One region of the Streptomyces sp. NPDC026246 genome, then DNA from elsewhere that is predicted to be linked to it. Evidence: riboswitches for the same ligand, from Rfam matches in the RefSeq annotation. Region 1 holds a riboswitch; each other region holds the start of a gene.
What was found. Region 1 has a riboswitch for cobalamin ahead of ACZ4M5_RS32900 (cobalamin biosynthesis protein). Riboswitches for the same ligand answer to the same signal wherever they lie in the genome.

Region 1 (5,711 bases):
GTTCGGGGTGTTGGGCCCGCGGGGCCCGGGGCGCGCCGCTCACGCGGGAGCCCCCGGCGGCACGAAGGGCAGGCCCTTCGGCGGGCCGGACTCGATGAGCCGCCACAACGCGTCGGTGTCCGCGTGCTGTTCGATCAGGTCGCCGAGCCGGTCGAGCTGCTCCTCGCGCAGCGCGGCGAACGAGGTGTCCGGGGCCGGCACGAAACGCCGGCCCGCGGCGGCGGCGACCTCGCGCAGGAACGCCCGGCGGAAACCGTCCGACTCCAGCGAGCCGTGCCAGTGCGTGCCCCAGGTCTGGCCGACCCGGCAGCCGTCCAGGAACGGCGTGCCGCCCTGGACGTCGGCGACCCCGTGGTGGATCTCGTAGCCCTCGACGTGCTCCCCGAGGGCCTCGCCGGCCGGCCGGGTGAGGGTCTTCTCGCGCGCGAACCGCACCCGCACGGGCAGCAGTCCGAGCCCGTCGACCTTCCCGCGCCGGCTCTCGACGTCGTCCTCGATGTGCTCGCCGAGGATCTGGAAGCCGCCGCAGACGCCGAGGACGGGCCGCTGCTCGGCGGCCCGGCGGGCCAGCGCCTCGGCCAGTCCCCGCTCGCGCAGCCACTCCAGCGCGCGGACGGTCCCGCGGGTGCCGGGCACGACGACCAGGTCGGCGTCGGCCAGCTCCTCCGGCCGGTCCACGAACCGCACCACGACGCCCGGTTCGGCGGCCAGCGCGTCGACGTCGGTGAAGTTGGACATCAGCGGCACGGCGCACACCGCGACGCGCAGCACGTCCTCGCCGACGGGCGGCGCGACGGCCGACTCGCGCACGGTCCCGCGCAGCGAGACCCGCAGCCCGTCCTCCTCGTCGATGCCCAGCCCGTGCCGGAACGGCAGCACACCGTACGTCCGCCGCCCGGTGAGGCCCTCCAGCATCTCCAGCCCGGGTTCCAGCAGGGAGAGGTCCCCGCGGAACTTGTTGACGAGGTACCCGGCGACGCACTCCTGGTCCTGGGGGGACAGCAGCGCCACCGTCCCGAAGAACGAGGCGAAGACACCGCCCCGGTCGATGTCGCCGACGACGAGCACGGGCAGCCCGGCGTTCCGCGCGATGCCCATGTTGACGATGTCGGTCCGCCGCAGGTTGATCTCGGCGGGCGACCCGGCCCCCTCGCAGATCACCGCGTCATACGTGCCCCGCAACTGCTCCAGGCAGTCCAGCACCGTCCCGAGCAGCCGCTGTTGCCGCCCGCCGTGGTAGCCGCGCGCGCTCATCTCCCCGACCGGCTTGCCCAGCAGCACGACCTGGCTGCTCTGCTCACCCCCGGGCTTGAGCAGCACCGGGTTCATCAGCGCGGCCGGCTCGACCCGGCAGGCCTGCGCCTGCATGGCCTGGGCCCGGCCGATCTCCGCGCCCTCCCTCGTCACGAAGGAGTTGAGCGACATGTTCTGCGCCTTGAAGGGCGCGACCTTCACGCCCTGGCGCACCAGCCACCGGCAGATGCCCGCCGTCACGACGCTCTTGCCCGCGTCGGAGGTGGTGCCGGCCACGAGAAGCCCACCGCGCATGCTCATCTCCCCTTGTTCTTCCGTCGCGCACCGGTCAGCAGCCGGGCACCGGCGCACACCCCGAGCGCCAGCCAGCTCACCCGCCGCGACAGCCGCACGGCCCGTTCCACGTCGTCCGTGACGACGGCACGCCCCCCGGAGTTCAGCACGGGCCGGTGCTCCACCCGCCCGCCGTACGACAGCGTCCCGCCGAGCCGCACGCCGAGCGCCCCGGCGAACGAGGCCTCCACCGGACCGGCGTTGGGGCTCGGATGCAGCCCGGCGTCCGCCCGCCAGGCCCGTACGGCCCCGCGCGGATCCGGGCCGGCCAGGGCCGCGAGCGCGGCGGTCAGGCGGGCGCCCGGCCACCCCGCGACGTCGTCCAGCCGGGCCGAGGCCCAGCCGTAGCGCCGGTGGCGGGCCGACTTGTGCCCGACCATGGCGTCCAGGGTGTTCACGGCCCGGAACCCGAGCAGCCCCGGAACTCCGCCGGCGGCTCCCCAGACCAGGGCCCCCACCACCGCGTCGGAGGTGTTCTCGGCGACGGACTCGACCACGGCCCGGGCGATGCCGTCGGCGTCGAGGGCCTGCGGATCCCGTCCGCACAGGTGCGGCAACCGGGCCCGGGCGGCCTCCACGTCCCCGGCCTCCAGGGCCCGGCCGATCGCCGAGGCCTCCCGCGCCAGCGACGTCCCCCCGACCACGGCCCAGGTGGCGGCGCCGGTCAGGGCGACGGAGGCGACGGCGGAGCCCCGCACGGCGCGTGCGGCGGCGCATCCGAGAGCGACGGCTCCTCCGGCGCACACGGCGGTGTGCAGCGCGCCCCACCCGCGGTGGTCCCGCCACAGCACCCGTTCCACGGCGCCCGCGGCCCGCCCGAACGCGGCGACCGGATGCCCCCGGCGGGGATCGCCGAGCAGCAGGTCACCGATCAGGCCGGCGGCGGCGCCGTACGCGAAGACGCGACCGGCACCCATCGGCTCAGCCGGCCGTGGGGGAGGTCGCAGGCGGGGTGTGGGGCCTCGGTCGGCAGCCGCGCATGGCGATGTGTCCTCACTCAGGGTGTCCACGCCCTGGTTCGAAGAGACCGGCGGTGAGAGTTCCTGGCTCCCGGGGCGTGCGCCCCGGTGACAGTGGCGGGACCGCGCCGGACTCGCACCGGCTTCCTCTCCTGCCGCCGTATTGGCCCCGGCAGTCCACCACGGCCGCGAACAACCGTCAACTTGCCGTTGACCTGCGCGGGGAGAGTGTGCAGAAGCCCACATCCCCCCGGTCACACACGTGCCGGGCGGCACGGGACCCGAGGTCCCGTGCCGCCCGGCTGGACGCGCTCGTGATGTGCGGCCGTCAGGCCATGATCAGGTAGATGCCGTAGCCCACGGCCGCCGCGCACGCGGCGAAGCAGGCGTAGGCGCCGGTGACGGCGAGGCCCGCGGAGCCGCCCTCGGCGGCCGCCCGCTCGCGGCGGGACAGGCCGGTGATGCCGAGGGTGAACAGGCCCACCAGGGCCACGGTGACCACGAGGCTGACGCCGAAGACGGAACCGAGGGCCGCCCAGTCGATCTTCATCTCAGTGACTCTTCCTTGTTACCGGTGGCAGGATCAGACCGGGGTGGTCGTGGAGGGGGCCCGCTCGGAGGTGGCCTGCGCCGGGAACGCCGGGACCGGCTCCTCGGCGACGTGGCCGACGGGCGGCGGCGTCACCGCGGCCATCGCCGTGGTCACCACGCCGGCCGGCTCCGCCTCCGCGGTGTCGTTGACGTTGGTGTGGTCGACGACCTCGCGCCGCGAGATCTTCCAGATGACCGCGCTGGAGGCGACCAGGAAGACGGCCACCACGGCGGTGCCCCAGTCACCGAGGCCCGTGACGTACTCGGCGAGCGCGCCCACCAGGGCGGCGGCCGGCAGCGTCAGGCCCCAGGCGACGAACATCCGCGTCGCCGTCGACCAGCGGACCACGCCGCCCTTGCGGCCGAGGCCCGCGCCCATCACGGCGCCGGAGACGGAGTGCGTGGTGGACAGGGAGAAGCCGAGGTGCGAGGAGGCCAGGATGACCGTGGCCGCGCTGGTCTGGGCGGCGAAGCCCTGCTGCGGCTGGAGGTCGGTCAGGCCCTTGCCCATGGTGCGGATGATGCGCCAGCCGCCCAGGTAGGTGCCGAGCGCGATCGCGACGCCCGCGGAGAGGATGACCCAGGTGGGCGGGTCGGAGTCCGGGGCGAGGGTGCCGCCGGCGACCAGGGCGAGGGTGATGATGCCCATCGTCTTCTGCGCGTCGTTGGTGCCGTGCGCCAGGGAGACCAGTCCCGCCGAGGCGATCTGGCCGGCCCGGTAGCCCTTCTTGGCGGACTCCGTGTCCTCGGCCCGCTTGCCCAGCCTGTAGGTCAGCCGCGCGCCGAGCATCGCCGCGATGCCCGCGACCAGCGGCGCGGCGATCGCCGGGAGCAGCACCTTGGTGACCAGCACGTCGCCGTGCACCGCGCCGGCGCCCGCCGAGGCGATCGTGGCGCCGATCAGGCCGCCCATCAGGGCGTGCGAGGAACTGGACGGCAGGCCGACCAGCCACGTGAGCAGGTTCCAGAGGATCGCGCCGACCAGGGCGGCGAAGATGACCTCGGGCCGGATGCCGGCCTCGTCGACGAGGCCTTTGGAGATCGTGTTGGCGACTTCCACGGAGAGGAAGGCGCCGACCAGGTTGAGGACGGCGGACATGGCGACCGCGACCTTGGGCTTCATGGCGCCCGTGGAAATGGTCGTGGCCATCGCGTTCGCGGTGTCGTGGAAACCGTTCGTGAAATCGAACGCGAGTGCGGTTACCACCACAATCGCGAGGATCAGCGAGAAGCTTTCCATTTACCCAGGCAATCGTTCGAGGTCGTTGGCTGGACGAACGTAGGTAACCCGAGTGAACGGAAGATGAACTGGGAGGGGCGCGGGAGTGTCCACAAACGAGGGTTGCCGTTCCGCCCTGCTGTCAGGGTCCCCGCCCTCCGGCGACCGGATCCCTCGCGCGTACCGCTTCAGCCGATCGAGTGACCGCGGCAGCCCACAGGCAGAGTACCCGACGCGTAGTGACGGGTGATCGACCAGGGGTGATCACGGGGGAGGGCGTGCCGGCGCCCGGGCCGCCGGCCGCCGGGAGCCCCGGCCGTATACGGGCGAAGTGCGCCGCCCGCGCCCGGCCGGAACGCGCCCCGGCCCGGGGCGCGTTGCGCACCCGCCTGGCAGGATCGCCGCATGGCTGAGCAGCGGGACGGCACCCGGCACGACGGACGGAACACGGGGGAGGCGCAGGGCGCGCGGGGCGTGGGGGAGGCGCAGGCCCGAGGGGCCACGCCCGAGGAGGCGCGCGCCTGGGAGGAACTCGTCGCGACGGCCCGCCGGACGGTGACCGAAGGGCTCGTCGTGGGCACCTCGGGCAACGTCTCGGTGCGCGTCGGCGACACCGTCCTGGTCACCCCCTCCGGCGTCCCCTACGACCGGCTCGCGCCCGGCGACTTGACCGGCGTCGGCCTCGACGGACGGCAGGTCCTCGGCACCCTCGTCCCGACCAGCGAACTGCCCATGCACCTGGCGGTGTACCGCTCCACGGGCGCCGGGGCCGTCGTCCACACCCACGCCGTCCACGCCACGGCCGTCTCCACGCTCGTCACCGAGCTCCCGCTGATCCACTACATGGCCGCCGCCCTCGGCGGACCGGTCCGGGTCGCCCCCTACGCCACCTACGGCACCGACGAGCTCGCCGCGCACATGCTCCGGGCCCTCGACGGCCGCTCCGGCTGCCTCCTGCAGAACCACGGCACCCTCACCCACGGCGCCACCCTCGCCCAGGCCTACGACCGCACGGCCCAGCTGGAGTGGATGTGCCGCGTCTGGCTCACCGCCGCCTCCGTGCCCGGCCGGAGCCCCAGCCTGCTGTCCCGGCAGCAGGTGGCCGAGGTGGAGGAACGCCTGCGCGGCTACGGCCAGCGCGGCTGACCGCACGGCGGCGCATCACCCCGCGGCCCCCTCCCGCTGGTCGCGCGGCGGCCCGGCCAGGACACTGGAGCGGTGCGCACTGTCAAAGCGACGGCCGCTGCCGTCACCGCCGTCCTAGGGGCCGGTGCCGCCGCGGTGGCCGCCGGCCGGTTCGCCAGCCACGCCGCGCTCAAGGCGCCACCGGGCCGTCCGCTGCCCACCGAGCCGCG
Region 2 (5,711 bases), on a different contig from region 1:
GGTCGAGGCCGAGGAGGCGGTCGGCGTGGGCGTAGGTCTCGAAGCGGGCACCGTCCGGCACCTCGGGCCCGGTCTCCACCCGGCGCAGTTCGTCCAGCACCGCGGGGAGGCCGAGGTCGTTCTCCCAGGCCTCGCGCAGCCGCCGGCGCACGTCCTCGGGGACCGGGCGCGAGGGGCTGCGGGCCCAGCGGGCGACCGTGTCGCGCCAGCGCGTGAGCGTGGCGGCGGCCTCCTCGACAGCGGCCGGCCCCAGCCGGGCGGGGGTGCCGTGGTGCCGGGTCAGCAGGGCCAGGCGCAGGGCGGCGGGGTCGGGGAGGTCCGCCGGGCCGGGGCCGCTCGCCGGTGCCACCGCGATGCGCGGCCCGTCCGGCGCGCAACCGCCCTCGGCGGCGACATGGACGATCCGGGTGTTGTCGAGGCTCGCGGCGGGGCCGGACTCGAAGGGCCGCATGCCGAGCGCGGCGGCCCCGGCCCGCAGCTTCGGCTGGAACGGCCCGCCGTCGAGCCATGCCGACGCCACGGAGCCCCTGATCTCCAGGGCCCGGACGAGCAGATCGGCCACGAGCAGGACGCGCAGGTCCGTCAGACCGGCGCCGGCGGCGTGCGCCTGGACCAGGGTCGGTCCGCGGTGGGCCGGGGCGGCGTCGGCCTGCTCGCCGGTACGGGCGTCGATGATGCGCAGCACAGGGCGAGCCTAGGCCGGGGGGCGGCGCCGTGCGACGTGTTCCGGACGGCGTTTCGGCCGTCACGGCCCCGGCGGTGTGCGCGGGGCCGGCTCCAGGGTGCCGAGGAACCGGACGTGGGGCCGTCCGCCGGGGCCGTCGTGGCGGACGTCCGCCCGCACCCCGTACACCTCGGCGATCAGGTCCGCCGTGAGCACCTCGGCCGGTGTGCCGCCGGCCACCACGCGCCCCGCGCGCAGCACCACGACCCGGTCGCAGTACATCGCCGCGAGGTTGAGGTCGTGCAGGGCGACGACGGTCGTGACGGGCAGCGCGGTGACGAGGTCGAGCAGGTCGAGCTGGTGGTGGATGTCCAGGTGGTTGGTCGGCTCGTCCAGGAGGAGCTCGCGGGGTTCCTGCGCGAGCGCGCGGGCGATCTGCACCCGTTGCCCTTCCCCGCCCGACAGGGTGTGCCAGGGCTGCGCGGCCCGGTCGGTCAGGCCGGTGCGCTCCAACGCCTCGCGGACCGCCCGCTCGTCGTCCGCCGAGGCGGGCGTCCAGGCCCGGCGGTGCGGGACGCGGCCGAGCCGGACCACGTCCGCGACCGTCAACTCGACCTGGGTGTCCGACTGCTGCGCGACGACGGCCAGACGCCGGGCCACGGCACGGCGGGGCAGGTCCCCCAGGGGGGTGCCGTCGAGGGTGACGACCCCGGCGGTCGGCGCGAGCAGCCCGGCGAGCAGCCGCAGCAGGGTGCTCTTGCCGGAGCCGTTGGGGCCGAGGACGCCGAGGGTGGAACCGGCCTCGGGGGCCAGGCTGACGCCGTCGACGAGAAGGCGCCCGTCGGCCCGCCGGCTCACCCGCTCGGCCCGCAGCCCGGTCTCGCCCACCGCCCGCGTGGCCCGGGCTGCGTTGCCCGCGTCCGGGCCGCCCGTCCCGGCGGGCCCGCCGTGGGCGGGCGCGCCGGGTCCTCCCGTCGCCGCCTCCGTCCCGCTCATCGCACCCTCCGTGTCCGGTACAGCACCGCCACGAACGCCGGCACCCCGACCAGCGACGTCACCACGCCCACCGGGACCTCCTGCGGATCCAGCACCGTCCGGGCGAGGGTGTCGACCCACACCAGGAACACCGCTCCGGCCAGGGCCGTGACCGGCAGCAGCCGGACGTGGCCGGGGCCGGTGAGGGCCCGGGCGGCGTGCGGCAGGACCAGCCCGACGAAGCCGATGGCCCCGGCGGAGCTGACCAGCGCGGCCGTGAGCAGGGCCGTGACGCACAGCAGCACCAGGCGGGTCCGGGCCACGGAGACCCCGAGGGCGGCGGCGGCGTCCTGCCCGAAGGCGAAGGCGTCGAGGGTACGGGCGTACCCGAGGCACACCACCAGGGCGACGGCCAGGGCGGCGAGGCACAGCCGGACGTCGGTCCAGCCCGCGCCGCCGAGCGAGCCGAGCAGCCAGAACAGCACGCCGCGGGTCGTCTCGGCGTCGGCCGAGGTCATGACGACGAACGAGGTCAGCGCGGAGAACAGCTGCATGGCGGCCACGCCCGCGAGGACGACCCGGTCGGTGGTGCCGCCGAGGGTGTGGCTGAGCAGCAGCACCAGGGCGAAGGAGACGAGGGCGCCGAGGAACGCGCCCGCGGACACCGACACGGCGCCTCCGCCGACGCCCAGCACGACGACCGCGACCGCTCCCGTCGAGGCACCCGAGGACACCCCGAGCACGAACGGGTCGGCAAGCGGGTTGCGCAGCAGCGACTGCATCACCACCCCGCACACGGCGAGTCCGGCCCCGCACACGGCGGCGAGGAGGGTGCGCGGCAGCCGCAGCTGCCAGACGATGCCGTCCCGCACGGGCGTCAGCCCGGAGTCCCCGAGGCCGAGGTGGGCGGCCACGACCGACCACACGTCCCCGACGCCGATGTCGGCGGGGCCGATCGTGATGGCCGCGGCGACCGAGACCACGAGGGTCAGGGCTCCGGCCGCGCCCAGCGCGAGCCCGGCGGCGCGGCGAGGGCGGACGCCGGGAGCGGCCGGATCCAGGGCGGTCACTCGGCCAGCCCGAAGCGGCGCAGCCCGGCGGCCACCTGCTCCACTCCCTCGACCGTGCGGATGGTCGGGTTCATGGCCTGCCCGCTGAGCAGCACGTACCGCCGGTGGCGGACGGCGTCCATGGTCCGGGTGACCGGGTTGGACTCCAGGAAGGCGATCTTCTTCGCGGCCGACTCGGCGGTCTGCGACTTCCGGGTCAGGTCGCCGATGACGAGGACGTCCGGGTCGCGGTCGGCGACGGTCTCCCAGTTGATCTGCGGCCACTCGTCATGGGTGTCGTCGAAGACGTTCTTCGCGCCGAGGGCCCGGGTGATGATGCCGGGCGCGCCGCAACAGCCCGCCATGTAGGGCGAGTCGGAGTTGGCGAACCAGTACAGGAGGGTGACCCGGGAGGCGTCGAGGCCCGCGGTGGCCTTGTCCAACCGCCGTTGCAGGGAGGCCACGAGCCGCTCGCCGCGCTCCCGCTCGCCGAACACCGTGGCCAGGTCGCGTACTTCCCGGTAGACGGTGCCGATGCCGAGGGGCTTGTCGCGGGAGCCGTCGCCGCCGGAGCTGTTGTCCTTGCCGGCGCAGTCGGACGGGGAGACGTAGGTGGGGACGCCGAGTTTCTCGAACTGTTCCCGGGTGGCGACGCCGCCCTTGCCGAGGGTGGAGACGAACGAGGCGGCGACGAAGTCGGGGTCGGCGTCCAGGACCCGCTCGAAGGAGGGGTTGTCGTCGGCGAGCCGCGGCACCTCGGCGTTCTCCTTCTCCAGCCCCTTCATCACGGGGTCGGTCCAGGTGGCCGTGCCCGCGAGGCGGTCGGCGAGACCGAGGGAGAGCAGGATCTCGGTGGTGCCCTGGTTGAGGGAGACGGCGTGCCGCGGCGGGGTCTTCACGCGGACCTCGTGACCGCAGTTGCCGAGCGTGACGGCCGTCTTTCCGTCACCGCGGCCGGAGGGTTCGGTGCCGCCGCAACCGGCGAGGAGCAGGGAGCAGACGGCGAGCAGCACGGCCGCGCGGGCGGGTCGGGCGAGGGGCACGGGGAACCAGTCCTCGGTCGTCGAGGGCTCGATCGCGGAGCCCGGTCGTACGGTGCTCCCCCGCCGCGTCTGCCGCGGGGGCCGCCAGCAGGTCTTCGGACTCGGGTTCGTCCGGATCGGGGCGCCTTCCCGGACACGCGGTGCGTCCAGTGGCCGAGGCCCCGCCCGTCCCCCTCACCGCTGCGCGTCAGTTCCGGATTCGCACCGGATTCCCTGACCCACGTACATGGGTTCGACTGGCCTCGGCAAGCTATCACGGGGGTGGGGGGAATCACCGGGCGGCCCGGGTCGTTGACCGGGAACAGTTCTTTTGCGAATTCCGAGGAGGCCACCGGTGTACGGCGACGAGGCAGCGGTCCGCAGGATTCTCACCGGGCTCGGCGACACCTGGGCCGTGGTGGGCCTGTCGTCGAACCGGCAGCGTGCCGCGTACGGCGTGGCCGCGGTGCTCCAGCGCTTCGGCAAGCGCGTGGTGCCGGTGCACCCGAAGGCGGAGACGGTGCACGGCGAGCAGGGGTACGCGAGCCTTGCGGACATCCCCTTCGAGGTGGACGTCGTGGACGTCTTCGTGAACAGCGACCTGGCCGGCGCGGTCGCGGACGAGGCCGTCGCCAAGGGCGCGAAGGGTGTCTGGTTCCAGCTCGGCGTCGTCGACGAGGCGGCGTACGAACGGACCCGTGCGGCGGGTCTGGAGATGGTGATGGACCGCTGCCCGGCCATCGAGATCCCCCTGCTGGGGCGGTGACGAGGGCCGTCGTCCGGCTGCGGGCGGCCGGGGCCTCGGCCGTTCCGCCGGCCGGGGCCGGCCCCCATAATGAGCCGCATGACCGACGCCTCCTCCGGCCCCAAGTCCCTTTCCCCGCAACACTTTCCGGTCGTCGTCGTGGGCGCCGGGCCCGCCGGGCTGACCGTCGGCAACATCCTGCGGGCGGCCTCGGTGGACTGCCTGGTGCTGGAGACGGAGACCCGCGCGTTCATCGAGCGGCGGCCCCGGGCGGGGGTCATCGAGGAAGGGGCCGTGCGGGGCCTGGAGAAGCGGGGTCTGGCGCGGAACCTGCTGGACCGCGCCGAGTTGCACACCGCCTGCGAATTCCGCTTCGGCGGGGAACGCTACCGCTTCCCCTACGGCGAGTTGACGGGTGCTCACCACTTCGTCTATCCGCAGCCGCTGCTGGTGACGGACCTGGTGCGCGAGTACGCCGACGTCCGCGCCGGCCGGATCCGCTTCGGCGTCCGGGACGTCCGCGTCCACGACGCCGACACCGGCCACCCGTCGGTGTCCTACCTCTGCCCCGACAGCGGTGAACGGGTCGTCGTGCACTGCGACTTCATCGCCGGATGCGACGGGGCGCGCGGCGCGACCCGGGCCGCACTGCCTCCGGACCGGGTGCGGGTCGCCCGGCACGACTACGGCATCGGCTGGCTGGCCCTGCTGGCCGAGGCCCCGCCGTCCGCGGACTGCGTCCTGTTCGGCTGTCACGAGCGCGGCTTCGCCGGCCAGATGCCCCGCAGTCCCGAGGTCACCCGCTACTACCTCCAGTGCCCGCCCGGCGACGATCCCGGGAACTGGCCGCACGAGCGGGTCTGGGCGGAGCTGCGGGAGCGGCTCGGGGCGTCCGGCGTCCCGCCGCTGACGGAGGGACCGCTGATCGAGAAGCGCGTGCTGGACATGCACGACCACGTGGTCGAGCCGGTGACGTTCGGGCGGCTCCACCTCGCCGGGGACGCCGCCCATCTCGTCGCCCCGATCGCGGCCAAGGGCATGAACCTCGCCCTGCACGACGCCTTCCTGCTCGGGGACGCGCTGGCCGCCCGGCTCACCACGGGCGACGACAGCGGCCTGGCGGGCTACGCGGCGGCGAGTGCGCGGCGGGTGTGGGACTACCAGGAGTTCTCGCAGTGGCTGTCCGAGGTGTTCCACGGCACCGCGGCGGGCGACCCGTTCCGTGCGGGCACCACGCTCGCCCGGCTGCGCCGGCT
Region 3 (5,711 bases), on a different contig from region 1:
GGGGCCTCGCCGGCCTCCTTCATCGCCGCGAACCACTTGGCGACCTCGCGGATCTCCTCGGCGTTCTGGTCGAGCGCTACGACCTGCGCGCCGCGCCGGTAGCACTCGAACGCGTGCCGGCCGGCCCCGCAGCCGAGGTCCAGGACGCGGTCGCCCGGGGCGAGCGGGAACCGGGAGAAGTCGACGGTCAGCACGTGGCCCTGCTTTCGGAGTTGACGCCTGCTACATCTGCCGCCGCCGCGGGCACGGGCCCCGTGGCGGCGCTGTTCCCGGCCGCGGCCGGGGCGGACCGGGCGGCGCCCGCAGCGGGGCGGCCGGTGGCGCCGGTGCGGTCGATGGCCTCGCGGTAACGGGTCACCGTGCCCTGTGCGGCCCTGGCCCAGGTGAAGTGGCGGAGCACGCGGTCACGTCCGGCGGCGCCGAGGCGGGCCCGCAGGTCCGCGTCGCCCAGCAGGCGGACGAGTCCGGCGGCCAGCGCGCCCGCGTCGCCGGGCGGTACCGCCAGGCAGGTCTCCCCGTCGCGGCCGGCCACCTCGGGGATGGCCCCGCCGGTGGTGGCGAGCAGCGGGGTGCCGGTCGCCATGGCCTCGGCGGCCGGGAGCGAGAAGCCCTCGTAGAGCGACGGGACGCACGCGACCTGCGCCGAGCGCACGAGGTCGACGAGTTCCGCGTCGGAGATGCCCTTGACGAACTCGACGGCGCCGTCGAGGCCGTAGCGCTCCATGGCCTGGGCGACGGGGCCCTCGGCGGGGCGCTTGCCGACGACGACGAGATGCGCCTGCGGGTGCTCGGTGCGCACCTTGGCCAGCGCCTCGACGAGGTGCACCAGGCCCTTCAGCGGCACGTCCGCGCTGGAGGTGGTCACGATCCGGCCCGGGACGACCGGCACGGACGGGTCGGGCGAGAACAGGTCGGTGTCGGCGCCGATGTGCACGACGTGGATCCGGTCCGGGCGGACGCCGAGGTGGTCGACGATCTCCTGGCGGGAGGTGCCGGAGACGGTCAGCACGGACGGCAGGCGCCGCGCCACGCGCTTCTGCATGCGCGTGAAGGCGTACCAGCGCCGCACCGACAGACGGCGCTTGAAGCCGTCGGCCGCGTCCAGCTCCAACTGCCGGTCGACGGTGATGGGGTGGTGGATGGTGGTCACCAGGGGTGCGCCGACGTCGCCCAGCAGGCCGTAGCCGAGCGTCTGGTTGTCGTGCACGACGTCGAACGCGCCGCGGCGGGCGCGCAGATGGCGGCGGGCGCGCAGCGAGAACGTCAGGGGCTCGGGGAAGCCGCCGGTCCACATGGTGCCGACCTCGAGGGCGTCGATCCAGTCGCGGTACTCGTCGCGGCCCGGGGTGCGGAAGGGGTCCGGCTGGCGGTACAGGTCGAGGCTGGGCAGCTCGGTGAGGCTCAGGCCGTCGTATCCCTCGTCCAGGACGGGGTAGGGCTGGGAGCCGATGACCTCGACGCGGTGGCCGAGGCGGGCCAGTTCCCGCGAGAGGTGGCGGACGTAGACGCCCTGGCCACCGCAGAACGGGTTTCCTTTGTAGGTGAGGAGCGCGATGCGGAGCGGTCGCAAGCCGTCGGCGGCCGGGTCCTGCGGGGCCCCGTCCTGACTGGCCTCAGCGGTCACCCTGGGCCCCCTTCTCCCTGCATTGTCCCGCGAGATTACGCCGGGACGCTAATCTAGAACAAGTTTCAGACTTGATCGTTCGGAGGCTCCGAATCTACCGGCAGGTAGGGGCGCTGTGAGCAGTGGATCAGGTGATTCACGCCACGGCCGGTGCCGTGCCATGCTGTGTGATCACCCGTCCTCACGGACGGTCACGGAACGGGATCGACGCATGCCCGCAGGAGCCGAGGTGAGCGCTCAGGTGAACAAGGTGGCCAAGGCGGAATCCGCGGCAGCAGCCGCGGCCCTCGCCTCCCCGCCCCTGACGGAGCGGCAGGAGGCCCGCCGCCGGCGCATCCTGCACGCGAGCGCCCAACTGGCCGTCCGGGGCGGCTTCGACGCCGTCCAGATGCGGGAGGTCGCGGAGTCCTCGCAGGTCGCGCTGGGCACGCTCTACCGGTACTTCCCCTCCAAGATCCATCTGCTGGTCGCCACGATGCAGGACCAGTTGGAGCACATGCACGGCACGCTGCGGAAGAGGCCGCCGCGGGGCGAGACGGCGGCCGAGCGGGTCGCCGAGACGCTGATGCGGGCCTTCCGCGCGCTCCAGCGCGAACCGCAGCTGGCCGACGCGATGGTGCGGGCCCTCACCTTCGCCGACCGCAGCGTGAGCCCCGAGGTCGACCAGGTGTCCCGGCAGACCACGGCGATCATCCTGGACGCGATGGGCCAGGAGGATCCGACGCCCGAGCAGCTCGGCGTGGTCCGCGTCATCGAGCACACCTGGCACTCGGCGCTGATCACCTGGCTGTCGGGCCGCGCGTCCATCGCCCAGGTCCGGGTCGACATCGAGACGGTCTGCCGCCTGATCGACCCGGCGCCTCCGGGCCGCTCCTGACGCGAGCCCCCACGTCCGTCGCCCCGCGGGGCGCTTTTGACGGGCGGGTACAGTAAGCGGGTCGTCATCACACCGTACGTGGGGAAGCCGGTGCAATTCCGGCGCTGACCCGCAACCGTGAGCCGCCCCGGGGCGGTGAGCCGGATCGCCGCGTACGGTTCGTGACCGGCTCGCGTGCCCGGCAGTCCGCCGGTGCACGGCACCGTCGAGGTATACGGAGCCGAGCCGCCGGGGTGTCCCGTGCCGCCCGGCTCCCCCAAGGGAGAGGCACCCGCCGATCATGAACGTCCGCCGCAGCGCCGCGGTCCTGGCCGCCGTCGCCGTGATCGGCGCCGCCACCCCGGCCGCCGCCGACCCGTCCCCCTCGCCGTCCCCGGCGCTCCCGTCCGCCCTCCACGGCGACAAGGACCCGAAGTACGACGGTGTCTGGCGCCAGTCGCTCGCGCTGCTCGCGCAGGACACCGTGGGGGTGAAGCCCGCGGCCGGCTCGGTGCGGTGGCTGGTGCGCCAGCAGTGCGCGGACGGCGCCTTCGCCGCCTACCGCGCCGACCCGGCCGCCGCGTGCGACGGCAGGACGATGGTCGACACCAACGCCACCTCCGCCGCCGTGCAGGCCCTGGCCGCGCTCGGCGGGCACGACGAGGTCACCCGCAAGGCCGTCGGCTGGCTGAAGTCCGTCCAGAACGAGGACGGCGGCTGGGGCTACGCGCCCGGCGGCGCCAGCGACACCAACTCGACGTCGGTCGTCATAGGCGCCCTGGCCGCCGCCGGCGAGCAGCCCGGCCGCGTCGAGAAGGGCGGGAAGTCGCCGTACGACGCGCTGCTGAAGCTCGCCCTGCCGTGCGGCGGGGACGAGGACGGGGCGTTCGCGTTCCAGCCGGACAAGAAGGGCAAGCTGTTCGCCAACGCCGACGCCACGGCCGCCGGGGTGCTCGGCGCGCTCGGCAAGGGCATGGCGGCGAAGGCCGGTGAGAAGAAGCCCGGCACGGACTGCGCGAAGCCGGGCACGCCCGGGCAGGCGGCGGCGAACGGGGCCGGCTACCTGACCGCCGCGCTGGCCGCGGACGGCGACCACCTGATGTCCGCCCTGCCCGGCGCCGAACCGCAGCCCGACTTCGGCAACACCGCCGACGCGGCCGTGGCGCTCGCCGCGCACGGCGACACCGGGCAGGCCGGGAAGTCCGTGCGGTGGCTGGAGAAGAACTCCGCCGCCTGGGCCCGGCAGAACGGCCCCGCCGCCTACGCCCAGCTGATCTTCGCCGCGCACGCGACGGGCACGGACCCGCGCGACTTCGGCGGCGCCGACCTGGTGAAGCAGCTGAACGCCACCGGCCCGGCCCCGCAGGCCGCCGCCGCGAAGGCGGACGGGCAGGGCGAGAACGAGGAGCAGGACTCGAAGGACTCGGACTCGGTGTTCGGCGTCTGGTGGTACGTCGGCGTCTGCCTGGTCGCGGGCATCGGCATCGGCTTCCTGTTCAGCAACGGCCGCCGGAAGAAGCAGCAGCCGTGATCCGCAGGGCCCTGCTGTTGCTTGTGGCCGCGCTCCTGCCGCTCGCGGGCGCCGGTCAGGCGCAGGCCGCCGGCTACCGCTACTGGTCGTTCTGGGAGCGCGACGGCGACCGCTGGGTGTACGCCACCCAGGGGCCGTCCACGGCCCGCCCCTCGGACGGCGACGTGCAGGGCTTCCGCTTCGCGGTGAGCGAGGACTCGGCGGACGCGGCCCGGCCGCGCGGCGCGGCCCGTTTCGACACGATCTGCGCGCGGACGCCCGCCGAGGAGGGCACCAAGCGCGTCGCCCTCGTCCTCGACTTCGGCACGGCCGCCGACGCCCCCGACGGCGAGCGTCCGCCGCCCGCGCGAACGGCCTGCGCCCGGATCTCCCCCGACGCGACCACCGCCGAGGCCCTGGCCGCGGTGGCCGGGCCGCTGCGCTACGGCAGCGACGCCCTGCTGTGCGCCATCGCCGGCTACCCGGAGAAGGGCTGCGGCGAGCAGGTCGCGCAGCGCCCGGAACCGTCGGCGAACGGGAACGAGTCGAAGGAGGACGGGGCGGAGGGCGGCACGTCCGGCGACGGCCCGGCCCTGGGGCTGGTCGCCGGCATCGCGGTGGTGGTGATCCTGGGGGGAGCAGCCGTCTGGCAGGTACGGCGGCGTGGCTAGCACGACCCCGCCGCAGGGGCGCCCGGCCACCCTGCACCCCGGTGCCTGGTGGCTGTGGGCCCTCGCCCTGGGCACCGCGGCCACCCGCACCACCAACCCCCTGCTGCTCGCCCTCCTCATCGCCGTCTCCGCCTACGTCGTGGCCGCCCGCCGGCCCGACACGCCCTGGTCCCGCTCCTACGGCGCCTTCGTCAAACTCGCCCTGCTCGTGCTGCTGGTCCGGCTGGTCTTCGCGACGGTCCTCGGCTCCCCGATCCCGGGCACGCACACCCTGTTCACGCTGCCCGAGGCCGGTCTGCCCGACTGGGCGCAGGGCATCCGCCTCGGCGGCAGGGTGACGGCGGAGGCCCTGGTCTTCGCGCTGTACGACGGTCTGCGGCTGGCCACCCTGCTGATCTGCGTCGGTGCCGCGAACGCCCTCGCGAACCCCGCCCGTCTCCTGAAGTCGGTGCCGGGCGCGCTGTACGAGATGGGCGTGGCGGTCGTCGTCGCGCTCACCTTCGCCCCGAACCTCATCGCGGACGTGCAGCGGCTGCGCGCCGCCCGCAGGCTGCGCGGCCGTCCGGACAAGGGCGTCCGGGGCCTGCTGCAGGTGGGCCTGCCGGTGCTGGAGGGCGCGCTGGAGCGTTCGGTCGCCCTGGCCGCCGCGATGGACGCCCGCGGCTACGGCCGCACCGCGCAGGTCCCGCCCGCGGTCCGGCGTACCACCGCCGCGCTGACCCTGGGCGGGCTGCTCGGCGTGTGCGCCGGGACGTACGGGCTGCTCACCGCCGAGGGCGGCTCCTACGGCGTGCCCGTCCTGGTCCTCGGCTGCGCCGCCGCCCTGGCGGGCCTGCGGCTCGGCGGCCGCCGCTCCCTGCGCACCCGCTACCGCCCGGACCGCTGGGACGCGCGGGCCTGGCTGGTCGTGGCCTCCGGCGTGGCCGTCGCGGCCCTGCTCACGCTCGCGTCCGTCCGCGATCCCGCGGCACTGCAGCCCGGCGTGGTCCCGCTCGTGGCGCCGACGCTCCCCCTCTGGCCCGCCGCGGCGATCCTTCTCGGCCTGCTGCC
Region 4 (5,711 bases), on a different contig from region 1:
CTCCGGCGTGCGGGGGCAGGGCTCCGAACCGGTCACCAGGCCGTGGGCGCGCAGCAGTTGCGCGGCCGCGGCGCCCCACGGCAGCCGCAGTCCCGCCGCGTGCAGCAGGTCGGTGCGCGCCAGGGCCACCGGGGCCGGCCCGGTGCGCACGCCGGACGGGGTGAGCAGCGCCGCGTCGTCGGCCCAGCGCAGGGCGAGGTCGACGTCGTGGGTGGCCATCACCACGGTGGTGCCGTTCGCGCGGAGTCCGTCCAGGGTGGTGAGCAGCCGTTCCTGGCCCTCCGGGTCGAGTCCGGCCGTCGGCTCGTCCAGGATCAGCACACGCGGGCGCATGGCGACGGCGCCCGCGATGGCGGTCCGTTTGCGCTGGCCGTAGGACAGCAGGTGCGTGGGCCGGTCGGCCAGGGCGGTGATGTCCAGGGCCGCCAGCGCCTCCGCCACCCGCTCGCGCACCTGCCCGTCCGGCAGACCGAGGTTCAGCGGCCCGAACGACACGTCCTGCTCCACGGAGGCCGCGAACAGCTGGTCGTCCGGGTCCTGCACCACGAGCTGCACCGTCGTCCGCAACCGGGTCAGCCCCTTGCGGTCGTACGTCACCACCCGCCCGTCGAGCGACAACGCGCCCTGACGCGGGCGCAGTCCCCCGCTCAGCAGCCGCATCAACGTCGTCTTGCCGCTGCCGTTGCGGCCGAGCAGGGCGAGTGCACGGCCCTCCGTGATGGTGAAGTCCAGACCGCTGAGCACGGCCGGGCCGTCCTCGTAGGCGAAGGACGCGCCCCGCAGGGCGACGAGGGCGGGCTCGCTCACAGCGGCGGCCTTTCCAGGAGGAAGGTGGCGGCGGCCAGCGCCGCGAGCAGCAGGCAACTGACGGCCGTGAAACGGAGGGAGACGCGCGCTTCGGGGACCAGGACGCGCAGCGTGCCGTCGTAGCCCCGCCCGGCCAGGCCGGCCTGGAGGCGGGAGGCCCGGTCGAAGGCCCGCACGAACGCCGTGGCACCGAGACCGGCCAGGGACCGCCACTCGGCGCGGCGGCCGGTGTGACCGAGCCTGGCCGCCTGCGCCTGCCGGATGCGGCGCACGGAGTCCAGCAGCAGGAAGCTCATCCGGTACGTCACCAGCGCCACGTCCACCACGGGAGCCGGGACCCCCGCGCGCACCAGGCGCGGCAGCAGGTCGGACAGGGGCGTGGTGAAGGCGAACAGCAGTACGCCGAGCGAGGCCGCGGAGGTGCGCAGCATCAACTCCCCGGCCCGCGCCGGACCGTCGGCGGCGAGGGAGACGAACCCGCCCGGCCCGCCGACCTGCACCAGCAGGGTCAGCGCGCCGGTCGCGCAGAAGCCCAGCGGCACCCGGTAGGCCCGCCACAGGCGCCGCCCGGGCACACCGGCCGGACCGAGCAGGACCACGACCGCGGTGACGAGCACCAGGGCCGCGCCCGGCCAGGGCGGCAGGCAGACGGCCAGCACGGTCAGACCCAGCCCGAGCACGGCCTTGTCCACGGGGTGACGGTGGCGCCAGCGGCTGCTGTGCGCCGCCGCGTCGATCGGCAGCACCCGGACTCAGTCCTTCGCGGTGACGGACTCTCCGGCGGCCGGGGGAGCGGCCGCCGCCTCCCGCTCCAGCGCCCGCTGCTCGCCCTGCCGGCGTCCGCGGCGCAGACCGAAGTAGTAGGCCAGGACACCGGCGCCGAGCGCGGCCTGCAGGGAGAACAGGGCCGACTCGATCTCCCCGGACGGCGGTTCGTACAGCGGGGAGAACCACGGCTCGTAGTCGGGCTCGATCTCGGTGATCGCCGTCTCGGCCTCACCGTCGGCGCCCGCGAAGGGCTCCTCCTTGTGGTCGCCGAGGCCGAGCACGAGCGGCAGCACGGCGAGCGCCGCCACGACGAACAGCAGCAGCAGATTGATCTTCGTATTCCGGCTCATCGGGCCACCGCCTCGGTCTCGTCACGCGTCTGCCGGGCGGTGAGCAGCACGCCGAGCCGGGTCAGCTCGCCCTTGCTGGACTGCACCAGCAGCCGCATCACGAGGACCGTCAGCAGTCCCTCGCTCACCGCGAGCGGGATCTGGGTGACCGCGAAGATGGAGCCGAACTTGCCGAGCGCGCCCAGGAAACCGCTGCCCGGGTCGGGGAAGGCGAGCGCCAGCTGCACGCTGGTGACGCAGTAGGTGGACAGGTCGGCGACGAACGCGCCGCAGAACACCGTCACCATCAGCGGCACGTCCAACCGCCGCAGCAGCTTGTACACGGCGTACCCGGCCCAGGGCCCGACGATCGCCATGGAGAAGACGTTGGCGCCCAGCGTGGTCAGACCGCCGTGGGCGAGCAGCAGCGCCTGGAACAGCAGGGTGATGGTGCCGAGCACGGCCATGACGGGCGGCCGGAACAGGATGGCCCCCAGGCCCGTGCCGGTCGGGTGGGAGCAACTGCCCGTGACGGACGGCAGTTTCAGCGCGGACAGGACGAACGTGAAGGCGCCGGAGGCGCCGAGGAGCAGCGTGCTCTCCGGGTGCTCGCGCACCTCACGGGTGAGTGACCGGACCCCGTGGACGACGAACGGCGCCGACGCGACGCCCCAGGCGACCGCGTGCGCCGGAGGAAGGAAACCCTCGGCTATGTGCATGGCTCAGCAGACCCTCTCCAGCACCTCGTGGATGGTTGACGCGCCTTGGCCGGTCTCCTGGCTGACGGGTACCACCGCCCGGACTCCGCCTTCCCGGGTCACAAGGACCCAGTGGCTGCCCGCGAGGGCCGGAGCCGGACTTCCCGATTCACAGTGGCGAGGGCCGCACCGGCATCACACCGGATTTCCCGTTCACCAAGGCCAGGTGACAATAAGGCCCGGATCAGGACGAGCACAACCCGCACCCGGGGGGCGCGCGAGGGGCGCCCCCTCGCACACCGGCGCACCTGGGGCTCCGCCGAGGGAACGCCTGGAGGGTTCAGTCGTCGCCCTCGTCCCCGCCGTCCTCGCCCTCACCGTCCCCTTGCGGCCCGGGCAGTTGCTCCTGCTCCGGCTGCTCCGCCTCCGCCGGTGGCTCGGCGCCCGCGTCCGGTGGGGCTGCGGTGCCCGCGGCAGTCGGAGAGGCGGGAACCTGCTCGGCCGGCGCCGTGCCGGGCGGGGTGACATCGGCCACCGTCCCGGTGGCCGGCGTGGCGGCGGCCGGGCCGGAGTCCGGCCGCGATCCGGACGCCGAGCCGGAACCCGTCCCGGCGGCGGGGGTGCTCGCGGTGGGCGAGGGGCCCGGGTCGGTGCCCTCCGTGGCGGTGTCGTCCGGCGAGAACCACTGCATGCCGATGAGCATCGCGGCGACGAACAGCGCCGCGGCCGCGACCGCGGCGACGGCCTTGGAACGGTTTCCGCTCCCGCCGCCGCGCCGCCCGCCGCGCCCGGGACGCCCCGCCTGCGCCGCGCGGGCCGCGCTGCGGGACCCGGGTGCCGCGGGCAGCGCGTACGTGGTCGGGCTGCTCGTCTCCGCGCCCTGATAGGTGCCGTGAGCGGCCGGCGCGGGCCGGGGCCGGGGCCGTACGGGCGATGACATCTCCGGCAGCGGCTCGGGCAGCCCCCGCCAGGCGCCGCCCGCGAACCACTCGGCCGCCTGCTGCGCGGTGGGCCGGTCCTCGGGCTGCTTGGCCAGCAGGCCCAGCAGGTAGTTCTCGAACGCCGGCGGCAGACCGGAGACGCCCAGCTCGCGGGGCGGCACCGGAACGGCGTCGAGGTGCTGGTGGAGCAGGGCGACGGCGCTGTCCGCCTCGAACGGGGGGCGGCCGCTGAGGAGCTGGTAGAGCACGCAGCCCAGCGAGTACATGTCCGAGGCGGGGCCGGCGGGTTTGCCCAGGGCGCGCTCGGGGGCGAGGTACATCCCCGTACCGACGATCTGGCCGGTGGCGGTGAGCGCGGCGCCGGGGTCGTCGAGGAAGCGCGCGATGCCGAAGTCGCCGATCTTCAGGGTGCCGCGGGCGTCGAGCAGCAGGTTGGCGGGCTTCACGTCCCGGTGCACGATGCCCTGGGCGTGCGCGGCGGCGAGGCCGGCGGAGGCCTGTGCCGCCAGGACGGCCACGCGCTCGGCGGGCAGCGCGCCCGACGTGGCGAGCACCTGGGAGAGACTGTCGCCGTCGACCAGCTCCATCACCAGGTAGAGCCGGTTGTCGAACTCGCCGAAGTCCAGCACGCCGACCACGTGGGGGTGGTTCAGGCGCCCGGCGGTCTGGGCCTCCAGCCGGAACCGCGAGGTCGCCGTGGCGTCGGTGTCCTGGGGCAGCAGCAGCTTGACGGCCACCGCTCTGGCGAGCGTCTCGTCGTACGCGCGCCAGACCTCTCCCATTCCACCGCGCCCGATCTCCACATCCAGCCGGTAGCGGCCCGCTAGCAGCACTCGTCCTCGTCTCACGCTCAGGGGAAGGTCCGTCGCCGCAGGCCGAACTCCCCGCGCATGCGCGGGGATTGCTGAGGGCTGCCGCAGCCGCCCCAGGATACTGGCGCCGCGCGCCCCCGCGGTCCCCCGGCGGCGGGCCCCCTCCACGACGGGGCGGACGGCCCGCCCCGCGCGACCCGCAGAGCCCTGCAGGGCGGGCCGGGCCGGTCCGCCCCACGGCCCGGGCCGCGGCGCCGCGGCGGAAGCCCGCCGCGATCGGCGGCAGCCCGGCGGCCGGAGACCGGCGCAGGCCGAACCGGTCGCCCGGCCCACGGGTCACCGGGGGGGGGGGGCGGGTGCGCGAAGTGTGGTGGCCCCGTCCCGACGGCCCCGGACAGGGAGCAGGCCGCGTGGCCCGTTCAGTCCTCCGACGGTGCGAGCAGTACGAACTCCGCCCCGGCAGGGTCCAGGCAGACGGCCAGCCTGCCGACGCCCTCCATGTTCTGCGGTCCCATCTGCACCTCGCCGCCCTTCTCCGTGACGCGGGCCGCCGCGGCGTCGCAGTCCTCGACCGCGAAGACCGGGTGCCAGTACGGCCGTCCGTCCGTCAGCGTCAGGTCCTGCGCACCCAACTCCATCAGCCCGCCGTGCATCCGGTCCTCCGGCAGGCCCGCCGGCGTGATGAGGGTGTACGTGCCGGCGCCGCCGGGCAGCGGCATGTCGCTGAACTGCCAGTCGAACAGGCCGCCGTAGAACTCCCTGGCCGCCGCCGCGTCGGTCGTGAACAGTTCGACCCAGGACAGCGAGCCCGGCTCGTCCACCAGATCCAGGCCGGCGGTCGTCCCCGGCTGCCAGACGGCGAACTGGCCGCCCAGAGGGTCGCTGTACTGGGCCATGCGGCCCCACTCGTCGAGGTCCATCGGCTCGACCCGGACGGTACCGCCCGCCTGCCGCACGGCCTCGGTCGTGGCGTCCGCGTCGGGCACGCTGTAGTACAGCATCCACGCCGGGCGCGCGCCCTCCTCGGTCAGCTTGCCGAGGCCGCCGACGACCTTGCCGTCCTTCTTGAACATCCCGCCCTCGATGTTGTCGCCGTTCTCGCCGTTCTCGCTCTCGCCCATGGACTCGTACTCCCACCCGAGCACGGCGCTGTAGAAGGACGCGGCGGCCCGGACGTCCGGAGCTCCGAGGTCGAGCCAGCAGGGGGAGCCGGGGGCGTACTCCGTGGTGATCATGGCGGTGCTTCCCTTCAGCGAGTCGTGGGCCCAGCGTGACACCGGGCACCCGGCGGCGCGCGCCGCCGCTCTCCACTCGGGGGACGCCGGGGCCGGGCGGGGAGCCGCCGCGAGCGGTGCG

Region 2: another riboswitch for cobalamin. It lies ahead of ACZ4M5_RS14235 (ABC transporter substrate-binding protein); the one in region 1 lies ahead of ACZ4M5_RS32900 (cobalamin biosynthesis protein).
Region 3: another riboswitch for cobalamin. It lies ahead of ACZ4M5_RS04800 (prenyltransferase/squalene oxidase repeat-containing protein); the one in region 1 lies ahead of ACZ4M5_RS32900 (cobalamin biosynthesis protein).
Region 4: another riboswitch for cobalamin. It lies ahead of ACZ4M5_RS03625 (energy-coupling factor ABC transporter permease); the one in region 1 lies ahead of ACZ4M5_RS32900 (cobalamin biosynthesis protein).

What each region holds. Positions count from the first base shown of each region.
Region 1 is NZ_JBVHPJ010000020.1:39,610-45,320, forward strand. It holds gene ACZ4M5_RS32895 (cobyric acid synthase) at 40-1,548, opposite strand; gene ACZ4M5_RS32900 (cobalamin biosynthesis protein) at 1,551-2,504, opposite strand; cobalamin riboswitch at 2,606-2,743, opposite strand; gene ACZ4M5_RS32905 (hypothetical protein) at 2,875-3,096, opposite strand; gene ACZ4M5_RS32910 (inorganic phosphate transporter) at 3,130-4,377, opposite strand; gene ACZ4M5_RS32915 (class II aldolase/adducin family protein) at 4,762-5,502, shown strand; gene ACZ4M5_RS32920 (alpha/beta hydrolase family protein) at 5,575-5,711, shown strand, end outside.
Region 2 is NZ_JBVHPJ010000004.1:497,367-503,077, forward strand. It holds gene ACZ4M5_RS14220 (hypothetical protein) at 1-685, opposite strand, end outside; gene ACZ4M5_RS14225 (ABC transporter ATP-binding protein) at 746-1,660, opposite strand; gene ACZ4M5_RS14230 (FecCD family ABC transporter permease) at 1,657-2,709, opposite strand; gene ACZ4M5_RS14235 (ABC transporter substrate-binding protein) at 2,706-3,731, opposite strand; cobalamin riboswitch at 3,801-3,987, opposite strand; gene ACZ4M5_RS14240 (CoA-binding protein) at 4,066-4,476, shown strand; gene ACZ4M5_RS14245 (4-hydroxybenzoate 3-monooxygenase) at 4,555-5,711, shown strand, end outside.
Region 3 is NZ_JBVHPJ010000002.1:150,704-156,414, forward strand. It holds gene ACZ4M5_RS04785 (class I SAM-dependent methyltransferase) at 1-194, opposite strand, end outside; gene ACZ4M5_RS04790 (glycosyltransferase family 4 protein) at 188-1,624, opposite strand; gene ACZ4M5_RS04795 (TetR family transcriptional regulator) at 1,836-2,501, shown strand; adenosylcobalamin-variant (AdoCbl-variant) riboswitch at 2,573-2,660, shown strand; gene ACZ4M5_RS04800 (prenyltransferase/squalene oxidase repeat-containing protein) at 2,782-4,011, shown strand; gene ACZ4M5_RS04805 (SCO2322 family protein) at 4,008-4,661, shown strand; gene ACZ4M5_RS04810 (CbiQ family ECF transporter T component) at 4,654-5,711, shown strand, end outside.
Region 4 is NZ_JBVHPJ010000001.1:835,829-841,539, forward strand. It holds gene ACZ4M5_RS03610 (energy-coupling factor ABC transporter ATP-binding protein) at 1-807, opposite strand, end outside; gene cbiQ (cobalt ECF transporter T component CbiQ) at 804-1,553, opposite strand; gene ACZ4M5_RS03620 (energy-coupling factor ABC transporter substrate-binding protein) at 1,560-1,925, opposite strand; gene ACZ4M5_RS03625 (energy-coupling factor ABC transporter permease) at 1,922-2,623, opposite strand; cobalamin riboswitch at 2,654-2,838, opposite strand; gene ACZ4M5_RS03630 (serine/threonine-protein kinase) at 2,943-4,391, opposite strand; gene ACZ4M5_RS03635 (VOC family protein) at 4,775-5,590, opposite strand.